One region of the Paenibacillus sp. sgz302114 genome, then DNA from elsewhere that is predicted to be linked to it. Evidence: predicted binding sites of a transcription regulator. Region 1 holds the regulator's gene; the other holds the start of a gene.
The links. Region 1 encodes CtsR, which represses protease genes until heat stress. Its sites were predicted from a motif close to ATGGTCAATAAAGGTCAAACA; they were not measured.
Positions count from the first base shown of each region.

Region 2: clpP (ATP-dependent Clp endopeptidase proteolytic subunit ClpP) is a predicted target of CtsR. The motif match lies at 5,145-5,165, and genes of this name have one in related genera.

Region 1 is NZ_JBVYOI010000019.1:51,704-62,433, forward strand. Features, by position in the region: gene AC0LWF_RS26200 (PIN/TRAM domain-containing protein) at 1-716, opposite strand, end outside; gene AC0LWF_RS26205 (DUF1573 domain-containing protein) at 906-1,301, shown strand; gene pssA (CDP-diacylglycerol--serine O-phosphatidyltransferase) at 1,368-2,120, opposite strand; gene disA (DNA integrity scanning diadenylate cyclase DisA) at 2,285-3,361, opposite strand; gene radA (DNA repair protein RadA) at 3,375-4,742, opposite strand; gene AC0LWF_RS26225 (ATP-dependent Clp protease ATP-binding subunit) at 5,272-7,731, opposite strand; gene mcsB (protein-arginine kinase McsB) at 7,734-8,813, opposite strand; gene mcsA (protein-arginine kinase activator protein McsA) at 8,841-9,365, opposite strand; gene AC0LWF_RS26240 (CtsR family transcriptional regulator) at 9,401-9,862, opposite strand; gene AC0LWF_RS26245 (hypothetical protein) at 10,160-10,456, opposite strand; gene AC0LWF_RS26250 (transglutaminase-like domain-containing protein) at 10,615-10,730, opposite strand, start outside.
Region 2 is NZ_JBVYOI010000021.1:23,451-34,180, reverse strand. Features, by position in the region: gene gpmI (2,3-bisphosphoglycerate-independent phosphoglycerate mutase) at 1-233, opposite strand, end outside; gene tpiA (triose-phosphate isomerase) at 237-989, opposite strand; gene AC0LWF_RS26765 (phosphoglycerate kinase) at 1,021-2,202, opposite strand; gene gap (type I glyceraldehyde-3-phosphate dehydrogenase) at 2,432-3,436, opposite strand; gene AC0LWF_RS26755 (sugar-binding transcriptional regulator) at 3,520-4,575, opposite strand; tRNA gene AC0LWF_RS26750 (tRNA-Arg) at 4,815-4,889, shown strand; gene clpP (ATP-dependent Clp endopeptidase proteolytic subunit ClpP) at 5,245-5,826, shown strand; gene sda (sporulation histidine kinase inhibitor Sda) at 6,094-6,405, shown strand; gene AC0LWF_RS26735 (SIMPL domain-containing protein) at 6,474-7,247, opposite strand; gene AC0LWF_RS26730 (HPr family phosphocarrier protein) at 7,393-7,662, opposite strand; gene whiA (DNA-binding protein WhiA) at 7,859-8,800, opposite strand; gene AC0LWF_RS26720 (gluconeogenesis factor YvcK family protein) at 8,807-9,790, opposite strand; gene rapZ (RNase adapter RapZ) at 9,798-10,685, opposite strand; gene AC0LWF_RS26710 (ROK family glucokinase) at 10,717-10,730, opposite strand, start outside.

The DNA of each region.
Region 1 (10,730 bases):
TCATAGATGAGCACCTTCACATCGAGCTCTTTCTGGATTTTGTTGAGGATATCAAGACCTCTGCGGCCTCGGTTGCGCTTGAGCAAGTCCGATGAATCGGCAATATGCTGCAGCTCTTCCAGCACGAACTCCGGAATGACCAGCGTGCCTTCAATGAATCCAGTCTTGCAAATATCGGCGATTCGGCCGTCGATAATGACACTCGTATCGAGAATCTTATGCTCTTCGTAGCTGCTCTCCTCATCCACCCGCACCTGCGCATTCGTGCGCTCGGACAGCGATTGGAACATGGATGCCAGTTCGACTTGTTTACTAAGTCCCACTCGCATTCCGATATAACCAAGAAGAATTGTCAGTGCGATCGGAACAAAGATGCCCGCGCCGGTCAAGCTAGACAGTGCCGGATAAATAAGGGCCGATAACGCCAGACCGCCAAGCAGACCACCACCGCCGGACAACAGCTCGCCTGTCGGCATCGCCGAAGCCCGCTCCGCACCTTGCTGCATCCATCTCAAGATTGGACCTGCCAAAACCGTTGCTACCGCAAAGCCGCAAATCGCGCCAATGCCGACGTTCATGTAGTAGCCGCCTGAATGCTGCATAATACCATTTGTTGATTCCATAAAGCTCATGCTCCCGTTCAAAGAGCCGTACATTTGAGCACCTAGAAATCCGCCGAACAAAAAACCCATTAGTTGAATCATTCGCTTCATCATATAAATCCACCTCCACTAACAATTATGTGCCAATTATTGTCACGTTAATCGCCTGCGGTCCCAATCCATTAGAATTTATTAACTTAGCCCGTAATTCGGACAAAATCGTATAAATCGGTTTTGAAAAGAGAGCCGAGGAGGCTTATAATAAAAGTAAGCAATCCCAATCCTGAAATGAGGTGGTACCCGATGAATGCACCAACATTGGAGCAGTTTCAGAAGCAAGTTTCGGAGCTGCTGCTGCGACATCGCAGCTTGCTAGACGTCATGTCTAAGTACGGCCAATCCGGCACTTCCGTGAATCGCGCGGTAGCGAAGGCTGTTACAGAATGCGGATGTATTGAATTAAACGCGCGGAAGCAGCAGTTTGCAGACGACTTTAATCTCGAGCAGGCCAAAACCAAACTTCACCATCACATTTCAGGCGATCTTTGCGAGCACTGCAAGGAAGCCATTCAAAACGAGCTTGGACGCAATATGTTCTATATGTCCGCAATGTGTAATCTACTCGACATTCAGCTTGCCGACGTCATTGACCGGGAATCTGATAAATGCAGCACGCTTGGGCTATTTAATTTAACGTAAATGATCCCCATAACAAAAACCGCCTCGTCAAATGACGAGGCGGTTTCTTTTGTTTAAGCACATGAACTATGCGCTATGTTCGCTATGAACAGCTTCCTCTTGAAGCTTATTTTCCAGCATTCTCTTCCGTTTCCGGCTGGGGAGACGGCGATCAACGTTTTTTTTTAAGCCATAGAGCGCGTAGATCACGAGCGGGATGAAAATAATCTTCGATAGATGGTGCGGGAACAGAATACCGAGCACAACCGCAACTGCTACGACGATCGGCACGACCCATATCGCATTCTTCGGAATGCCCACTTTCTTGAAGTTCGGATAACGGACTGTGCTCACCATTAGGAACGAGAGAACAAGTGTACTGATCATTAGAACAGAAACAGTAATATCCTTGTGGAACAGAGCAAGTGTTGCAAGCACGCCGCCTGCTGCCGGAATCGGCAAACCGATGAAGTAACCTGGCATTCCGGAAACAACATTGAACCTTGCGAGCCGCAGCGCTCCGCAGATCGGGAACAGTGCTGTAATAATCCACGCAGGAGCTGGATTAAGCTCTTGGAAAGCAACGCTGTACATGATAAAAGCTGGTGCAACCCCGAAGGAAATGACATCGGACAAGGAATCAAGCTCTTTGCCGAATTCACTTTGGGCGTTAAGCGCACGCGCCACCCGACCATCAACGCCATCCATCAGCATTGCGATAATGACCATCATCGCAGCTACTTCAGGCTTTGCATTTTCGGGGAATATAAGAATGATGGCGACGATGCCTAGAAATAAGTTCGCCACGGTAAAAAGACTCGGTATTGACTTCGTGATCATTTTGCTCCACCTCATCTTTACTATGCCCCAAAACCGCAATTTGCAGTATCGACGGCAAACTGAGAAAAAAACTTCCTGCGAAGTTTTTGAAAGGATGCATAAAACGGTTCAATTGTAAGTAATACCCAAATGTGATTTGTCTGCATTCCTTCATTGTATGAGATTTAGATTTGTCTGTCAATGAACATCTGCTCTTGTATCCGTTTGAGGCCTTCTTTAATCGCACGCGCCCTCACTTCACCAATACCATCCACAGAGTCGAGCTCTTCAATTGTCGCCATCAAAATATGAGGCAAGTAGCCGAACCGTTCAACCAGATTGTACATAATGACTGCCGGCAGCCGTGGAATACGGCTCAGCAGACGATAGCCGCGCGGTGCAACCATCTCTTCAGATGCAGCGCTAAAGCCGCTATAGCCAAGCAGCTTAATGATCTGCGGCAGCTCCAGCAGCTCTTCGGAGCTAAGCTTGCGAATGCTGGCACGGATTTCACGAATGCGATCCTCATGCGGGTCTTTGACGTAGTCTTTGAGCAAGAACCATGCTTCTTCCTCTACGCCGCCGACGAGCTCTTCCATCTGCATCGCGATAAGCCGGCCTTCGGTGCCAAGCTCATTTACATATCGCTTAATCTCCGTCTTCACTCGGATGACCATTTCAACCCGCTTAATGACGTGCGCGACTTCCTGTAGTGTAACCATCTCTTCGAATTCTAGAGCAGACAGGTTCGTGAACGACTGGTTAAGCACCACTTTGTATTTCTCAAGCGTCTGAATCGCTTGGTTTGCTTTTGTCAGAATAACGCCCATTTCCTTCAGCGAATATCTGAACTGGCCCTGGTACAGCGTAATTACGTTTCTCCGCTGGGAGATCGATACAACGAGCTTGCCGGTTTGCTTCGCGACCCGCTCCGCTGTCCGGTGACGTATTCCCGTCTCGCTGGAAGTAATGGAGCTGTTCGGAATGAGCTGTGTGTTGGCATACAAGATGCGTTTGCGATCCTCGCTAAGAATAATCGCGCCGTCCATTTTGGCCAGCTCGTATAAATAGTTCGGGGAAAAGTCGCAGTTAATGGAGAATCCGCCGTCAACGACCTCCATCACCTCCGGGCTGTAGCCGACTACGATCAGCGCTCCTGTCTTGGCGCGCAGCACGTTATCGAGCCCTTCACGGAAAGCCATACCTGGTGCGACCATCTGGAGCAGTTGATTTACGAAATCTGTCTGGTTCGTCTCTTTCATCCATTTCCCCCCTCTATCCGAATGCTGCGGACAGCGCTTGTGCGACCGTCTCTACACCGATGATTTCTATGCCTTTCGGCGGAGTCCAGCCCTTCAAGCTCTTGCTTGGCATTATGACCCGTTTGAAGCCCAGCTTATGCGCTTCTTTCACACGCTGCTCCGCACGGGATACGCCCCGCACTTCACCAGTAAGTCCAATCTCACCAAAAAATACATCGTACGGTCTTGTCGGTGCATCGCGGAAGCTTGATGCGATGCTGACTGCCGCTGCGAGATCGACGGCCGGCTCATCGAGTCTTATACCGCCGGCGACGTTCAAATAGGCATCTTGCGTCTGCAGGAACATCCCCATCCGCTTCTCCAGTACCGCGACAATAAGCGTCATCCGATTATGGTCGATCCCGGTTGCCATCCGGCGCGGCGAAGGGAAGTTCGTTGTGGCGACAAGCGCCTGAAGCTCTACGAGCACTGGCCTTGTACCTTCCATAGCTGCGACAACGGTGGAGCCCGATACGCCAAGCGGACGTTCGGACAAGAATAGCTCGGACGGATTGTTGACCTCCCGCAGCCCTTCCTCTCCCATTTCGAAGATCCCGATCTCGTTCGTAGAGCCGAAACGATTCTTAACGGCCCTAAGCAATCGGTACGTATGATGCCGCTCCCCTTCGAAATAGAGCACACAGTCCACCATATGCTCCAGCATACGAGGACCGGCGATCGCACCTTCCTTCGTGACGTGGCCGACAAGCACGGTTGCAATGCCTTTAATCTTCGCGACGCGCATAAAGTGGGCCGTACATTCCCTCACTTGCGAGACGCTGCCAGGGGCAGATTGCACATTCGGATCGTACACAGTCTGGATCGAGTCGATAACGAGAAAATCAGGCTGGACCGATTCAATCGCGTCGTTAATTTGCTCCATGTTCGTTTCGCACAGCACATACAGCTTCTCGGTAAGCGCTCCGAGGCGGTCTGCCCGAAGGCGTGTCTGCCGAACCGATTCCTCTCCGGATATATAGAGGACTGTCAGGTTCTTCGAAGCCAGCGCATGCGAAGTTTGAAGCAGCAGCGTCGATTTGCCGATACCAGGGTCTCCGCCTACAAGGATGAGCGAGCCAGGTACGACACCGCCGCCCAGTACGCGATTGAGCTCCTGATTGGTTGTCTCAATTCGTTTCTCTTGGCCACTTTCTATATGTATGATGGGACGCGGCTTTTCTTTCGTCTGAATGAGCTGCGAGCCCATTCCTTGTGTTTTGACGACCGTTTCCTTCTCTTCCACCATCGTATTCCATTGCCCGCAGCCCGGACATTTGCCCAGCCACTTCGGTGATTCCGTGCCGCATTCTGTACATGCGAACTTTGTTTTAAGTTTTGCCATCAGCGGCTCCTTATACTTTAGAGGTATCATTCAAAGTTTACCATTTACAAAGTGTGTAAACCACCCCAATTAAACCTTTATATCAACTAAAGCTGCTTACCACCCCCTAAATCCCCCTCGCCAGGGGGACCCCAAGGGTTTGCCAACCCTCTGGACACCCGGAAGGTATAACGTTGGAGTAACAGAGAAGCGCTCGCGAGTGGGTTTGTGATGGTGATCGCTTTCGTCCCTTGCGCACGCTTTACGTTTGGCGCTGTTTAGTTACCTGATGTCCCTGCGGGACCATGGTAACGTGAGGTGTCGCAGAGGCGCTTCCATGTGGCTGCGTGCTGGTGCTCGCTTTCGTCCCTTGCGGGACACGCTTCCATCTTGGTGCAGAGACAGATGGAATCGCCCTCACTCTGCGAGTGAAGGGCTTCATGTAACTGCGTTACATGTTCGAACAATACAGATGGAAAAGCCCCTCACTCTGCGAGTGAGGGGCTGCATGTAACTTCGTTACATTTTACCACATTACATATTTACATCGTTATTTCGTCGCCGTTTCCTCTGGAGCCGACACACTATCTACATGAGTAACGGTCAACCCGCCATCCTTCTCATCAATGATGAGCTTATGACCTTTGGAAATATTACCCATGAGCAGATCTTCGGACAGACGGTCTTCGATATGCTTCTGGATCGCTCTGCGAAGAGGACGAGCGCCGTACTGCGGATCGAAGCCTTCCTTCGCGAGGAAATCCTTCGCTGCGTCAGTAAGCGTGAAGTCCACTTCCTGCTCGCGCAGACGTTTGCGAAGCTCTTCGGACATGAGCGATACGATTTGAGAAATATGCTCCTTCTCGAGAGAGTGGAACACGATTGTCTCATCAATCCGGTTCAGGAACTCCGGACGGAAGCTCTTCTTGAGCTCTGCCAGAACCTTCTCCTTCATGATGTTAAAGTCGCGGCCCGCATCCTGCGCTGCTGTGAAACCAAGCGAAGAATTTTTCTTGATTTGGTCAGCGCCGACGTTCGACGTCATAATAATGAGCGTATTGCGGAAGTCCACCACGCGGCCCTTGGAGTCCGTCAAACGGCCATCCTCAAGCACTTGCAGAAGAATATTGAACACTTCCGGATGCGCCTTCTCGATCTCATCAAGCAGCACGACCGAATATGGCTTGCGGCGTACTTTCTCGGTCAATTGACCGCCTTCTTCGTAACCGACATAACCTGGAGGCGCTCCGACGAGACGCGAAGTCGAATGCTTCTCCATATACTCCGACATGTCGATGCGGACAACCGCATTCTCATCGCCGAACATCGCTTCAGCCAGCGCACGGGCAAGCTCCGTCTTACCTACACCCGTTGGGCCGAGGAAAATAAACGAGCCCATCGGACGCTTCGGATCCTTCAGACCTGCACGCGCTCTGCGGATTGCGCGGGATACCGCTTTAACCGCTTCGCTCTGACCGATAACGCGGTCATGAAGAATTTCTTCCATCTTGAGCAGGCGTTGTGTCTCTTCCTCAGCTAGCTTCGTTACAGGAATACCGGTCCAGCTAGCTACAATTTGAGCGATATCATCCGGCGTTACTTCAGAATCCGTGCGACCTTGCTTCTCTTTCCACTGGTTCTTAGTAACGTCGAGCTCTTCTCGAATCTTCTGCTCCGTATCACGGAGTGCAGCCGCTTTCTCGAACTCCTGACTCTGAACAGCGGAGTCCTTCTCCTTGCGGATATCCTCCAGACGGTTCTCGAGCTGCTTGAGATTAGGCGGTACCGTATACGATTTCAAGCGTACTTTGGAGGACGCTTCATCAATCAAGTCGATCGCTTTATCCGGCAGGAACCGGTCTGTGATGTAGCGGTCAGATAGCTTAACAGCTTGCTCAATCGCCTCATCGGTAATCTTCACGCGGTGATGCGCTTCATAACGATCGCGCAGCCCGTGAAGAATTTGAATCGCTTCCTCCGGTGACGGCTGATCGACCGTAATCGGTTGGAAACGACGCTCCAGCGCTGCGTCTTTCTCAATGTATTTGCGGTATTCGTCCAGCGTCGTTGCACCGATACATTGCAGCTCACCGCGCGCAAGCGCTGGCTTCAAAATATTCGAGGCATCAATCGCGCCTTCCGCCCCGCCCGCACCGATAAGCGTATGCAGCTCATCGATGAACAAGACGATGTTTCCGGCTTGGCGAATTTCGTCCATAATCTTCTTCAGTCGGTCTTCGAATTCACCGCGGTACTTCGTTCCGGCAACGACAGAGCCCATATCGAGCGTCATGACGCGCTTGTCGCGCAGCGTCTCCGGAATTTCGCCTGCGATGATCTTCTGCGCGAGCCCTTCGGCAATCGCAGTCTTACCAACGCCTGGCTCACCGATCAGAACGGGATTGTTCTTCGTTCTACGGCTGAGCACTTGGATAACGCGCTCGATTTCTTTGCCGCGTCCGATAACCGGATCAAGATTGCCGTCTTTGGCGTACGCCGTCAAGTCACGAGCAAGTCCGTCCAGTGTCGGTGTGCTTACATTAGCCGGCGCGCCATGATTGCTGGACACGGCTTCGCTGCTTCCGAGCAGCTGCAGCACTTGTTGACGTGCTTTATTTAAGCTAATGCCGAGGTTATTCAGTACGCGCGCTGCGACGCCTTCGCCTTCACGAATGAGCCCGAGCAGGATATGCTCTGTGCCCACATACGTGTGACCAAGCTTGCGCGCCTCATCCATCGACAGCTCAATAACCTTCTTCGCACGCGGTGTATAAGCGATATTGGTCGGTTGCTCTTGTCCGCGACCGATTAATGTTTCAACCTCGTCTTGAATCTTCTCAAGGCTAAGGCCTAATCCGATGAGTGCTTTGGCTGCGATTCCTTCCCCTTCTCGGTTCAGCCCGAGCAAAATATGCTCCGTGCCGATATTGTTATGACCGAGACGAACCGCTTCTTCCTGAGCAAGTGCGAGCACCTTTTGTGCCCGTTCCGTAAATCTTCCAAACATCATGTTCATACACCCCCATGATCAGTTTCACTGTACAACTGATTGCGTATAAGTTCCGCTCGCCGGATGTCCCGCTGTTCAGGCGTCATTTTTTCACGGAACACCTGTTGGAGAAAGCCCGGCTGCGTTAATACCATCATTTCATTCATCGCCTGAGGCGACACATCCACAATCAGCCCTAGATCAATGCCGAGCCTTACATCGGAAAGCCGCTGAGCCGCTTCCTTCGAATCCATAATCATCGCATGCGACAACGTACCGTAAGAACGGAGCACCCGATCCTCCAGGCGCACCCGCGACTCTTCCAGCAGACGCTGTCGTGCCGCTCTCTCGTGCTCGATAATTTGACGCGCTACGCTGTGTAGATTCTCGATGATTTCCCCCTCGGACTGACCAAGCGTAATCTGATTGGAGATTTGGAACAAGTTACCGAGCGCTTCGCTGCCCTCGCCGTAAATCCCCCGAACCGCAAGCCCCACTTGCTGGATAGCTGACAAAATCCGGTTGATCTGCTGCGTAAGCACAAGCCCCGGCAGATGCATCATCACTGAAGAGCGAATGCCCGTTCCGACGTTGGTCGGACAGCTCGTTAAGTAGCCTCTTCGTTCATCGAACGCGTAATCAGTGACCTCTTCAAAAATATCGTCAATGCGGCTCGCCACCGTCCACGCTTCCTTAATCTGAAAGCCTGGATATAAGCATTGAATCCGCAAGTGATCCTCTTCGTTTACCATTATGCTAACCGACTCGTTCTCGCTAAGCATCACCGCGCCGCAGCGCGATTCATTCGCTAAGTTCGGGCTGATCAGATGCTTCTCCACAAGCACTCGGCGTTCCAATTCACTTAACTGGGAGAGCTCGATCGTTTCGAATGGTCCACAGCTGTCTAATCGGCCAGTCTCAGCAACAGCGGTGAGCTGCTTCATAACGTCCTGCGCCTGCTGTGAGGTCGCAAGCATCGGAAACGGATGACCCGATAAATTACGAGCAATACGGATCCGGCTGCTAATGACAACATCCGTGTCCGGACCGTTGCCTTTCATCCAGTCGCTTAGCGCTTCTTCTACATAAGACCGCTTCGACATCGTTTCATTTCACCTTCCTAACCGTGCCTAAACATCGGCTATTTTGCGCTCCAGCTCCCGAATTCGGTCGCGTAGCTCAGCAGCGGTCTCAAACTCCTGCTGCTCGATTCGCATGTTCAAATCCTGTTTAAGCTCGTCAATTTCTCGTTTGAGCTGAATTTGAACACCTGTGCGCTTTGGAATTTTACCGACATGTGTCGTATTGCCGTGAACCCGTTTCAGAATCGGGTCCAATTTGCTTCCAAACTGGGTGTAACAATTGCTGCAGCCGAAACGGCCCATCTTACTAAATTGTGTATAGGTCAAACCGCAATTGTCGCAGCGCAGCTGCTGCGCCGGCTTCGCGCCAAGCGCGTTCATGCTGCCTACCGGTTCAAAGTCCAGAAGTCCGGACAGCAAGCTGTGGATGGAAAATCCGTTCGCTGTGCCTGGGATTCCTTCGCCTCGTTCGCGTGCGCACGATTCACAAATATGAAACTCCGTCTTCTCGCCATTCACAATTTTCGTAAAATGAAGCGTAGCCGGCTTCTTGTCACATTCCTGACAAAGCATTCCGCACTATCCCTCCTCTTGCAAGGCTGCGCAGCTTACTTCACGAGCAGCGTAATTAACATCGCCCGGAGCAGCCTAGCCCGAATTTCGTCACGCAGTGGAAGCTTCACAGCAATGGTGTCGCGGGACATCGCCGCCCGGAGCAAATTCGCTTCGCGCCTTGAGATATGCTTCCCTTCCTCCAACTGATACACAATTCCTTCTGCCGTATCTTGGTCCACTTGATCGCCGATTGTTTCGGCAAGATGGCCTTGGAGAGCCGACAAAGTAGGCAGCTCCACGCGCTGAATGCGGATATACCCGCCGCCGCCGCGCTTGCTCTCTACCATATAGCCCTTCTCCATCGTGAACCGTGTACTGATGACGTAATTGATTTGGGACGGAACACAAGAGAACCGATCTGCCAAATCGTTGCGCTGCAGTTCGACAGCACCGCCAGGGCTTTCCTTTAGCATATGCTTGAGATACTGCTCGATGAGATCGGAAATGTTGCGCATTTCGCCAACCTCCCTATGATGCCCTTACAACAAACTTGAGGCTAAAGCAGCTGATTGTTTGAATCGTCAAAGTTTTTAGTCAAATTGACTTTGACTTTCTTTGACTTTAACTTTATTATACGCAAAATTGCCAAAAGGTCAAGTGCATTGCCTTCGTTGTATCACGGTAACGCCCCTTACTATCTTGGGCGGATTCGGTCCATTTATACCCCTGCTTCCAGCCCCCTCTTGCAAAAAAAACGGCCTTCATCCCTGACATGCAGCAACGAGAACGTTTCGTCTTTACTATCGATGCACCTAAAATTTAAGGCTCATCAACGTTTGCAGCGCTTCTTTGCCAGTTCCGATCTTGTAACCGGTAGCTGTGTAGCGTATTTGGGAGTTGCAGTCCAGGACGAACAAATGAGGGAAACCCGCCTCATTCGCCGGTGTGCGGACGATTAGTTCCGGCAGTTCGGCGCGGCTCGTGTCCCGAACGAATACGGTATTCAAAGGCAGCAACGAATAGTTCGCCGGGTCAAAGGAAGCTGTCCACTCTGCATCGCCAATAAGCAGCACAATCGGTATTCCCAGCTCGTTAAGCGGTTTGGCCAACTCGCTCAGCTCGCGGAACGATGCTTAGTCGGCTCCCGTTCCGGCTCAATCCAGGCTGTAATCGCGCCACCCGTTCCGAGCAGCTCCGCAAGCGATGCCGATCCCCCGTCCAACTGCGCTATCCCCTGCTGCGATCGAAGGTACCAAGTACCGGGATATCAACCAGCATCTCTCAGACGCACTCGCACCGTGCCATCCTTCAGACGAATGCCTGTCGTCAGCCGGTAATCCCCTGGCTCCACTTCGAACGACTCTTCATAAACATCCTTCTTGG
Region 2 (10,730 bases), on a different contig from region 1:
AGATCCTGGTAGACAACCCGGCCAGCACCGATGTTCAAGTGGCCGACTTCGGAGTTGCCCATTTGACCTTCCGGCAAGCCTACCGCTTCGCCGCAAGCTGTCAGTGTCGTATGCGGGTAAGTTGCCCAGTAGCGGTCGTAATTCGGCTTGTTCGCTTGTGCTACGGCATTCCCCGTCACATCGTTACGAAGACCGAATCCGTCCAGGATGATTAGAGCTACAGGTGCTGTCATATCTTACTTCGCCCCCTCGACCAATGCGATGAAGGATGCAGGCTCAAGGCTTGCACCGCCGACCAAAGCGCCGTCGATATTGGATTGACCAAGATATTCGCTTACGTTGTTTGGCTTCACGCTGCCGCCGTATTGAATACGAACCGCATTCGCTGTAGCCGCATCGTACAGGCCAGCAATAACGTCGCGGATGAACGCGATAACGTCCTCTGCATCTGCCGCTGTCGACGATTTGCCTGTTCCAATTGCCCAGATCGGCTCATAAGCAACGACCACTTCAGCCGCTTGATCCGCTGACAGGCCAGCAAAAGCCGCTTCTGTTTGCACTTGGCAAACGCTCTTCGTTTGTTCTGCTTCGCGCTCTTCCAGCTTCTCGCCAACACATACGATTGGAGTAAGGGCGTGCTTGAATGCAGCTTGCACTTTCTTATTTACGATCTCATCCGTTTCTGCAAAATATGCGCGGCGCTCCGAATGGCCGATAATCACATATTTTACGCCCAGGTCTTTCAGCATAACGCCGCTGATTTCGCCTGTGAATGCACCGTTGTCCTCGAAGTGAAGATTCTGTGCGCCAATGGCGATGCTTGTGCCTTGTGCCGCTTCAACAAGCGCTGGCAGCGTCGTGAATGGTGCGCAGATAACTGCTTCTACGCCGCTCACTTCTGCTTTGCCTTTCACATCAGCGAAGAACGCAGTTGCTTCCGAAACCGTTTTGAACATTTTCCAGTTGCCTGCAATAATCGGTGTACGCATGTCGATATCGCTCCTTAGCGTTAAACTTTTCTTACTTATCGTTCAATGCAACAACGCCCGGAAGCGCTTTGCCTTCCATAAATTCAAGAGATGCGCCGCCGCCAGTGGAGATGTGATCCATTTTGTCAGCGAGGCCGAACTTCTCTGCAGCTGCTGCCGAGTCGCCGCCGCCGATTACGGTATAAGCGGAAGTCTCTGCGCAAGCTTGAGCTACTGCAAGTGTACCATGGGAGAATGGCTCGATCTCGAATACGCCCATTGGTCCGTTCCAAACGACCAGCTTGGATTCCTTGATCACGTTCGCATAGATTTCACGAGTCTTCGGTCCGATGTCGATGCCTTCCCAATCTGCCGGGATGCCGTCAACTTCAACGATTTGCGTGTTTGCTTTCGCGCTGAACTCGTCTGTAATGACGATATCAACAGGCAGCAGGAATTGCTTGCCAAGGGATTTTGCTTTCTCGATGAACTCGAGCGCCAGATCCAGCTTGGAGTTATCGCACAGCGATTGGCCGATTTCATGGCCTTGCGCTTTGAAGAATGTGTAGGACAGACCGCCGCCGATAATGATGTTATCCGCGATTTCGATCATTTTGTTAATGACGTCAATCTTGTCTTTCACTTTAGAACCGCCGACAATCGCCGTGAACGGACGCTCTGGTTTCAGCAGCGCACGGCCAAGCACGTCAAGCTCCTTCTCCATCAAGAGGCCTGCAACAGCCGGCAGATGGTGAGCAATGCCTTCTGTGGATGCATGTGCACGGTGAGCAGCGCCGAACGCATCGTTCACGAACAGATCAGCCAGCTCGGCAAAAGCTTTCGCCAGTTCCGGATCGTTCTTCTCTTCGCCTTCGTAGAACCGCACGTTCTCCAGAAGCAGCACGTCGCCCTCTTGCAGAGCAGCTACTTGCGCTTTCACGGAGTCTCCGATCGCTTCGTCGGTTTTCACAACAGGCTTGCCGAGCAATTGGGACAGACGCACGCCAGCTTCTGTCAGACGCATGCTCTCAACAACTTGACCTTTTGGACGTCCCAGGTGGCTCGCCAAAATAACTTTCGCGCCGTTCTCGATCAAATACTTAATGGTTGGAAGTGTTTCGCGGATCCGTGTATCATCGGTAATTGCACCGTTTTCCATTGGCACGTTAAAATCAACGCGGACAAAAACGCGTTTGCCGGCTACTTCAACGTCACGTACACTCTTCTTGTTCATAAGTAGAAATCCTCCCGGGGTACCTAAGTTCGCTAAGATGAATGTTGCTTATCCAATCATCCCAGGATAAAGGTCTAAGTATATTAAAAATTCTCCACTTGCTATCCATCCCGCGTTTGCTGCAGGTTTATATTTATAAGTTTAGATGATGCTATTGTGCCCCGCAAACTATCGCGAAGGAGCTGCAGCAAGCAGCTCCTTCGCGTTTAGTAAGGGACTTATCTATGTCTTACAGACCTTTGGATGCGATGTAAGCAGCCAGGTCAACTACACGGTTGGAGTAGCCCCACTCGTTGTCGTACCAGGAAATAACTTTTACCATGTTGCCTTCAACAACCATTGTCGACAGTGCGTCGATTGTGGAAGAAGCAGGGTCGCCATTGTAGTCGCTCGATACAAGCGGCTCATCGGAGTAGTTCAAGATGCCTTTAAGGGAAGTGTTAGCTGCATCTTTAAGAGCTGCGTTAACTTCTTCAACGGTTACGTTCACTTTCAGTTCAGCAACCAGGTCAGTTACAGAAACGTTAGGTGTAGGTACACGCATAGCCATACCGTTCAATTTGCCTTTCAGCTCAGGCAGTACAAGGGATACCGCTTTTGCAGCGCCTGTCGAAGAAGGAATGATGTTTTCTGCAGCAGCGCGAGCACGGCGCAGATCTTTATGTGGAACGTCAAGAACGGATTGATCGTTCGTGTACGAGTGAATTGTAGTCATCATACCTTTAACGATACCGAATTTGTCGTTAAGAACTTTTGCGAATGGAGCAAGACAGTTCGTTGTGCAAGATGCATTGGAGATAACAGTGTGAGCTGCTGCATCGTATTTGTCTTCGTTAACGCCCATTACGATTGTGATATCTTCGTTGGAAGCAGGTGCGGAGATGATAACTTTCTTCGCGCCGCCTTTCAAGTGAAGCTCAGCTTTCTCTTTCGCTGTGAAAATACCAGTGGATTCAACAACGATTTCAGCGCCTACAGATGCCCATGGAAGGTTCTCTGGGTTGCGTTCAGCAAAAACTTTGATTTCGCGGCCGTTCACGATCAGCGCGCCTTCTTTTGCTTCAACTGTACCGTCCAGTTGACCGTGAGTCGTGTCGTACTTCAGCAGGTGAGCCAGTGTGTTTGTGTCCGTCAAATCGTTAACAGCCACCACTTCAACATTCGGGTTGTTCAATGCTGCGCGGAACACGTTACGACCGATACGACCAAATCCGTTAATACCAACTTTTACCATTGTAAATTCCTCCTAGGCATAATTTCATTTATCTCAAGACGAGTGCGAGCAGCTTGGTTCCTATGCTGCTTTCGTCAAGATCACTAGCTTGTGCTTGTTGCTTCTCGCTGTTCCTTGTCGATGATCGCTGCAATTTCGAGTGCTGCAGCTTCATCTGTGACGAGCACATCATCGTGCCCGAAATGCATCACCGCTGCAATCGCTTCGCCTTTACTGCGGCCGCCTGCGATGGCGATGACGACTTCTGTTGCCATAATATCCTCAAGTCTGAGGCCTGCGGTCAACATCTTGTGAACGACGGCACCATTCCTGTCGAAGTAGTAACCGAACGATTCCGCAAGCGCGCCTTCCGCATGCATTGCTTCTACTACTGTTGCGTCCACGCGTCTGCGACGCGCCATGACCATAGCGTCCCCGATCCCATGTATGACGATGCGGCTACTGCGGATCACTTCCACAATCTCCCTCACGTTCGGCTCCTGCATCAAGGACATATAAGCTTCCTCGCCCAGATGATCCGGTACATGGAGCATCCGGTACTGCGCACCGGTACGTTTCGCCATCGTCGAGGCGATCGTGTTCGCTTGATAATCGAGGCTTTCGCCAAGTCCGCCTCTAGCTGGCACGAACCAATTGCCCTTGAACGGCGTTTGTGTCGTCAGCTGATTCGCAACCTGTGCCATCGTGGATCCGCCAGTAACGGCAATGACATCATTCTGCTTCATCGACTTGCTCAGCACAGCACATCCGGCCTTGCCAAGCTCCCGCTTCGTATGCGGAGATGAATCCGAATCACCAGAGACAATAACAACCTGCTTCAGCCCAAAATAATGGCGGATTCGCTCTTCCAGCTCCGACAAACCAAACATCGCTTTGTAGAACGGCTCCATATCCTCCAGCAGACGCTTCCCGGCTTCGCTGATGCGCATGCCTGCCGCGTCAATCATGAGAAGCCCCTGACTCTTCAGGAAATCGGTCTCCGCTCGGAGCACACGCTCTGTCATATCCAATGATGCTGCTAATGTGCGCCGGCCGATCATATCCGAGAGCATTACCTGGCGGAGTATGAGGTACCGTTTTCTCATCACAACGAGCAAATCAGGCAGAAGCTGCTGCTGTATTTCGATGAGAGATTGCATCCTTCAACATCAACTCCTGTTACGAAAAGAGCGCGATTCATGGGACGAGTGCATGGACGCGTAATGTCCCGGCTGCACTTTTTTAGTCCCACGTTTATTGTACTCCAAACTGCAGACAGGGGCAAGATCACTTTGCCCGGTGAAAACGTTTACCGTCACGATTTCTGCAAATTTTATTTCCGGCTCGCACTTGCTTTTCTCCAAGCAATCACATATACTTAATTTCGCTGTCACAATACGCGCCCGTGGTCCAATGGATATGACGTAGGCCTCCGGAGCCTGAGATCGAGGTTCAATTCCTCGCGGGCGCGCCATTTACCGATAATCAGCATATGCTTTCATAACAAAGGACCTTCCGTTAAACGGAGGGTCCTTTCTTTTCATTCAGCATGTACAAGCGACTCGCTTACTCATGTCTGAAGGAACTCCGCACACAGCGATTCGCCACTCCGCTCAAGACTAGCGAAGGCGTAGTTACTCGCATATCCCTGCCCTGCACCTCATACAGCATCTCCAATTCCAGCTCAAAGTAACCTTGTTTCCCGGTGAAATTAACTGACTTTTGCGATGCTTTGACCATCTTTGACTTTTCCTGATCAATCCGTTATGATGAATACACGAATCACTACTTTAATCCATGTTCCCCAAGGAGGTCTTACGATGGAAATGATGAATTTCGTACCAATGGTTATTGAACAGAGCAACCGCGGCGAACGCGCCTACGACATCTACTCCCGTTTGCTAAAGGATCGAATTGTTTTCCTCGGCACGCCTGTCAACGATATGGTCGCAAACTCCATTATCGCGCAGCTGTTGTTCCTAGCAGCCGATGATCCGGATAAGGACATCTCACTTTACATTAACAGCCCTGGCGGTTCGGTATCCGCTGGCTTCGCTATTTTTGATACGATGAACTTTATTAAGCCGCAAGTGTCGACGATCTGTGTCGGCATGGCCGCATCGATGGGCGCATTCTTGCTGGCAGCAGGCGCGAATGGAAAGCGTTACGCGCTGCCCAACAGCGAAGTGATGATTCACCAGCCGCTCGGCGGCGCCCAAGGCCAAGCAAGCGATATCGAGATTCGCGCGAAGCATATCTTGAAGACGCGGGATAGACTGAACGGGATTCTATCCGCGAACACAGGTCAGCCGCTTGAGAAGATCGAGCGCGATACGGACCGCGACTACTTCATGTCAGCTGCTGAAGCTGCTGCATACGGCCTAGTTGATAAAGTAATTGAGAAGATGTAATCCCTCAGCTATAACCAGCTAATGATATGCCATATGAAAGAGCGACCATCCCAACACCCGGGATGGTCGCTCTTTGCTTTGTTCACTAAGTTGTTTAAGGCAATTTCTAGTAAATACCATAAATCAATTGTTGTGTCAATAGTCATTTAACGCGCTGAATCGGTGCGGACTGGCTATAAAAATCATGTTAATATGTACTAAATGATTCCATATCCACCGTCCCTTAGGCTATGCTTTGGAAATCTATAATAACGGAGTTGCACACGCATGAAACTTACGAATCCATTCGCAAGCGTGCGAAATTTTATTCGATCAGGCGATGCGGGAAGCGCATACGCGCAGTATTCACCGGGCTATGAGCCAGGTTTTTCACATTCGACAGTTGGAGATACACACAATCTATTCTTGCCGATTCAGGACAAGTCCCTCCTACTGCGACCTCTTAGCGATACCCATCTCATTGAGGTCTACCACGAAGCTATTGCCATGCGCTTGTCCGAAGAATTCATTGCCCTAATTGAACATGCCATCGAGCAGCGAGGTTTAACCACTAGCGACGATCAGAGGACGCTGGCATAAGCGTATTTCAACTTAATAAAGGCAGGCCGCTCTCCTTCTGGAGAATGGCCTGCCTTTTCTGTTTCAACTTATTGCATCTCGTACACGACCGTAATGTCGGTGGAGACGTTAATAACGCCTGTTTCTACACTTGTTGGCGCATTCGAGCTCGATGTTGCCATATCAGCCTTCTCCATTGCACCTTGACCGTAGTAGATCGGGCCAGAATTCACGCTATTTTGCGAGATTGAGATGACTTCTTTCACTTGCTTGCCTGCTGCCTTCGCAAGGGTATTGGCCTTCGCTCTAGCATTCGCCATTGCCTTATCCAGCGCTTGCAGCTCGTATTGATCCTGCTTCTCGGTATCAAACTGTACGCCATCTACACGGTTAGCGCCTGATGCGGATAGTGCATCCAGCAGCTGGCCAATGCCATCTAGGTTTCGTGTCGTAATTTGAACGCTATGCGTCGCTACATAGCCCTTCACTTTGCTTTCACCTGTCTTCTGATCGTAGGTGTATTCCGGCTGAACGTAGAAGCCTATCGTCTTAACATCCTTCTCCGCCATCTTGTATGTCGTGAACAGCACTTTCTTCAAGCCGGCAAACTGGTTCGCATTCTGCGCTTGCGCTTCCTTCGCCGTTGTTGCGCGCGTCTCCACGGCAACGTTTACATAAGCCACGTCAGGAGTAACCTGCAGCTTGCCTGAACCCGCAACCGTAATTGTGCTCTTCTGTACAATTACGCTATTATCCACTGCGTACACCTCATTGCCGTTATGACCCGCCGCTCCAAACACCGTTCCAACTCCCACTGCCAGCGCCAGCACAGGCACAAGCACCCATTTCCGATTCCACATCATTTCCCTCGCCCCTTATCTTCTTATTGCGATTCTATCTATTCAGACGCTGCGAGGGAAAACTTTGTTGCGGCCCGCACGGAAATTTGTTCCGAAAATAGAAAAAACCCCCGCAAGGGAGCTCCTTCATGGTGATCGTTAACCGATCTTATTGGTTTTCTAATTCTTCCTTGCTTACCAAATTGACTAAAGCGGTTACAGCCTGATCGGCGTCCGAACCCTCAGCACTAATCGTAACTTCAGTACCGGAGCTGATTGCAAGGCTCATAATGCCCATAATCGATTTAGCATTCACTTTTTTATCATCTTTCTCTACGAACACCTCAGAAGAGAACTTGTTCGCTTCCTGAACAAAAAGTGCGGCTGGTCTTGCATGAAGACCCGTTTTCAGTCGAACGACAACCGGGTGTCTTGTCATGGAAACCTTACCCCCTATACGAAATTCAATCCAACGATTGAGAAACTTACAAACGTCATATTAACATTATAGAATTTATATGCTGTGTCTGTATGAATTTCTATAATGTCTCTGCGAAACGTAAGCTCTTGCCGCCGGAGGACGGACATAGCCGTTTACGCTTACTCACCATTATATCACTTTTATGAAGTCTACACTAGCCTTCCGCTACGCTGTTCCTTATTTTTTCGGCAAGCTCATCGATTTTGCGCAATCGGTGATTAACACCGGACTTGCTCACTTTACCGCTAAGCATTTCGCCGACTTCCGTTAAATTCAGATCAGGGTGCGTCAGCCGCACTTGCGCCACTTCCCGAAGCTTATCCGGCAAGGTATTCAGGCCGATTTCTCGCTCCAGCAGCTTAATATTATCAATCTGCCGTACTGCGGCACCAATCGTCTTATTCAGATTGGCCGTCTCGCAGTTGACAATTCGGTTCACAGAGTTGCGCATATCCCGCATAATGCGGACATCCTCAAACTTGAACAGCGCCTGATGCGCGCCGATGATGCTGAGGAGCTCGATAATTTTCTCGCCCTCTTTCATGTAGAAGATGAACCCCTTCTTGCGCTCGATGCAGCGGGCATTCAAATCGAACTTATTCGCCAGCTCCACAAGCGACTTGCAGTGCTCTTCATACATGGTCGCAATTTCAAGGTGATAGGATGACCCTTCCGGATTGTTTACCGAACCGCCAGCCAGAAACGCGCCGCGCAAATACGAGCGTTTGCAGCAAGACTTGCGAATGATCTCTTTGTCGATGCCATCATTGAACATAAAGCCTTCGGAAACAATCTTAAGATCACTCAGTATCTCCTGCACCCTCGTCGGAATCCGTACGATATAAACGTTGTTCTTCTTCAGCCTCATCTTCTTGCGCACGAGCAGCTCCGTATGAACGGCAAACTGCTTCTTGATGAGGGAATAGATCCGCCGTGCAATCGCGGCATTCTCGGTTGAAATATCGAGGATGACTTTACGACTGGATAGTGACACAGAGCCGTTCATTCGGATGAGCGCGGATAGCTCCGCTTTCTCACAGCACGGATCCGCTTCGATGAGCGTCAATTCTTTTTTGGTTTGTCCCGCAAAAGACAATGTAACTCACCTCTTTCGTTCCATCCAGCTTTCTACAAGCTGATAAATATGATGACTGAGCCGTACCGCATCATGACGCAGATACGTACGGAACAGCACGAGTCGGTCGGCGACCACTTCATAGCCGCGCCGTTTCACTTCTTCTAAATCGAGATGGACCGCCTTCGCACCACGTTCCGCATACTTCATCTGCACCTGCTCCGGAATCTCGCCATCGTTCACGATTACATAGTCGAACAGATGGTGACCGATGTGCTTATGAACAGCCTCCAGATGATCGCTTACTGAATAATTGTCCGTTTCGCCTGGCTGTGTCATCACGTTGCAGACGAACATTTTGACAGCATTCGAATCCACGATGCATTCCGCCAGCTTAGGCACAAGCAAGTTCGGAATAATGCTGGTGTACAAGCTGCCTGGTCCAATTAGTATGGCGTCAGCCTGCTTGATAGCCTCCACCGCTTCCTCCAGCGGCTCCACATCCGGCGGCTCAATGAAGACCCGCTTGATCGCTTTGCCTGCCTTCGGAATACTCGATTCTCCGGTAATGATCGTTCCGTCTACCGTCTCAGCTTTAAGCACAATCGCTTCTCCAGCAGCCGGGAGCACACGCCCGCGTACTGCCAATACTTTACTTAGCATCCGCACGCCGGAAACGAAATCACCCGAGATATCCGTCATCGCCGCAAGCATCAAATTGCCTAAGCTGTGGCCGGCAAGACCTGTGCCTGAGTTGAACCGATATTGCAGCATGTCTGAAAGCAGCGGCTCCACATCCGCAAGCGCGATGAGCACGTTGCGGATATCGCCCGGAGGCGGCATCTGCAGTTCATTACGCAGAATGCCGGAGCTGCCGCCGTCATCCGCCACCGTAACAATGGCTGTGATGTCGAGAGGCTTCTCCTTCAAGCCGCGTAGCATGACGGAAAGACCCGTACCGCCGCCAATGACGACGATACGGGGCAATTGTTCATTACGACGTTCTGTCATTCTGCCCTCAGCTCCGATCACGCTCTGAATCTCGATGGCTGACACGAACGAGCTCCGTATCGCTACTTCCCAGAATACGGCCTAAATATTCGGCAATCGCGACTGAACGGTGTTTGCCGCCAGTGCAGCCAATGCCAATAACGACCTGGCTCTTGCCTTCTTTGTGATACAGCGGAATAAGAAACTGGAGCATATCGAGCAGCTTCGTCAGAAAGGTCTGCGTCTCTGGCCACTTCATGACATACTCGTACACTTCAAGATCTTGCCCTGTGTTCGGCCTAAGATGATCAATATAATGTGGATTAGGCAGGAAGCGCACATCATAAATCAAATCGGCATCGATCGGAATGCCGTATTTAAATCCGAAAGAAATAACGTTAACCGATATTTTGCTCACATCGGAGTTGGTGAAACGGGATATAATCCGTTCCTTGAGCTGCGCCGGCTTCAGGCTGCTTGTATCAATAACCTGCGTGGCCCAGCCCTTCAAGTCTTCGAGCAAGCGCCGCTCCAGCTTAATACCTTCAAGCGGCAGCCCTTCCGCCGCCAGCGGGTGCAGACGACGGCTTTCCTTGTAACGCTGGACGAGTACGCCGTCCGTCGCATCGAGAAACAGAATTTCGTACCCTATCGTATAATGCTCTTTCACGTAGGCCAGAGACTCCGACAATGCGGTGAAAAACTCGCGCCCACGCAGGTCGATTACGAGCGCTACTTTGCCGATTTTGCCATTCGACTGCTCAATTAGCTCGGCAAATTTCGGTATAAGCACCGGCGGCAGATTATCGACGCAGAAGAACCCTAGATCCTCAAGGCTCTGTACTGCAATCGTCTTGCCCGCTCCGGACATGCCTGTAATAATGACCAGCCTTGCCATCGCTGTTCCCACGTCCATCGTCTATCCCTCCCTACCAGCAACCATTCATCTATGAACGAATAA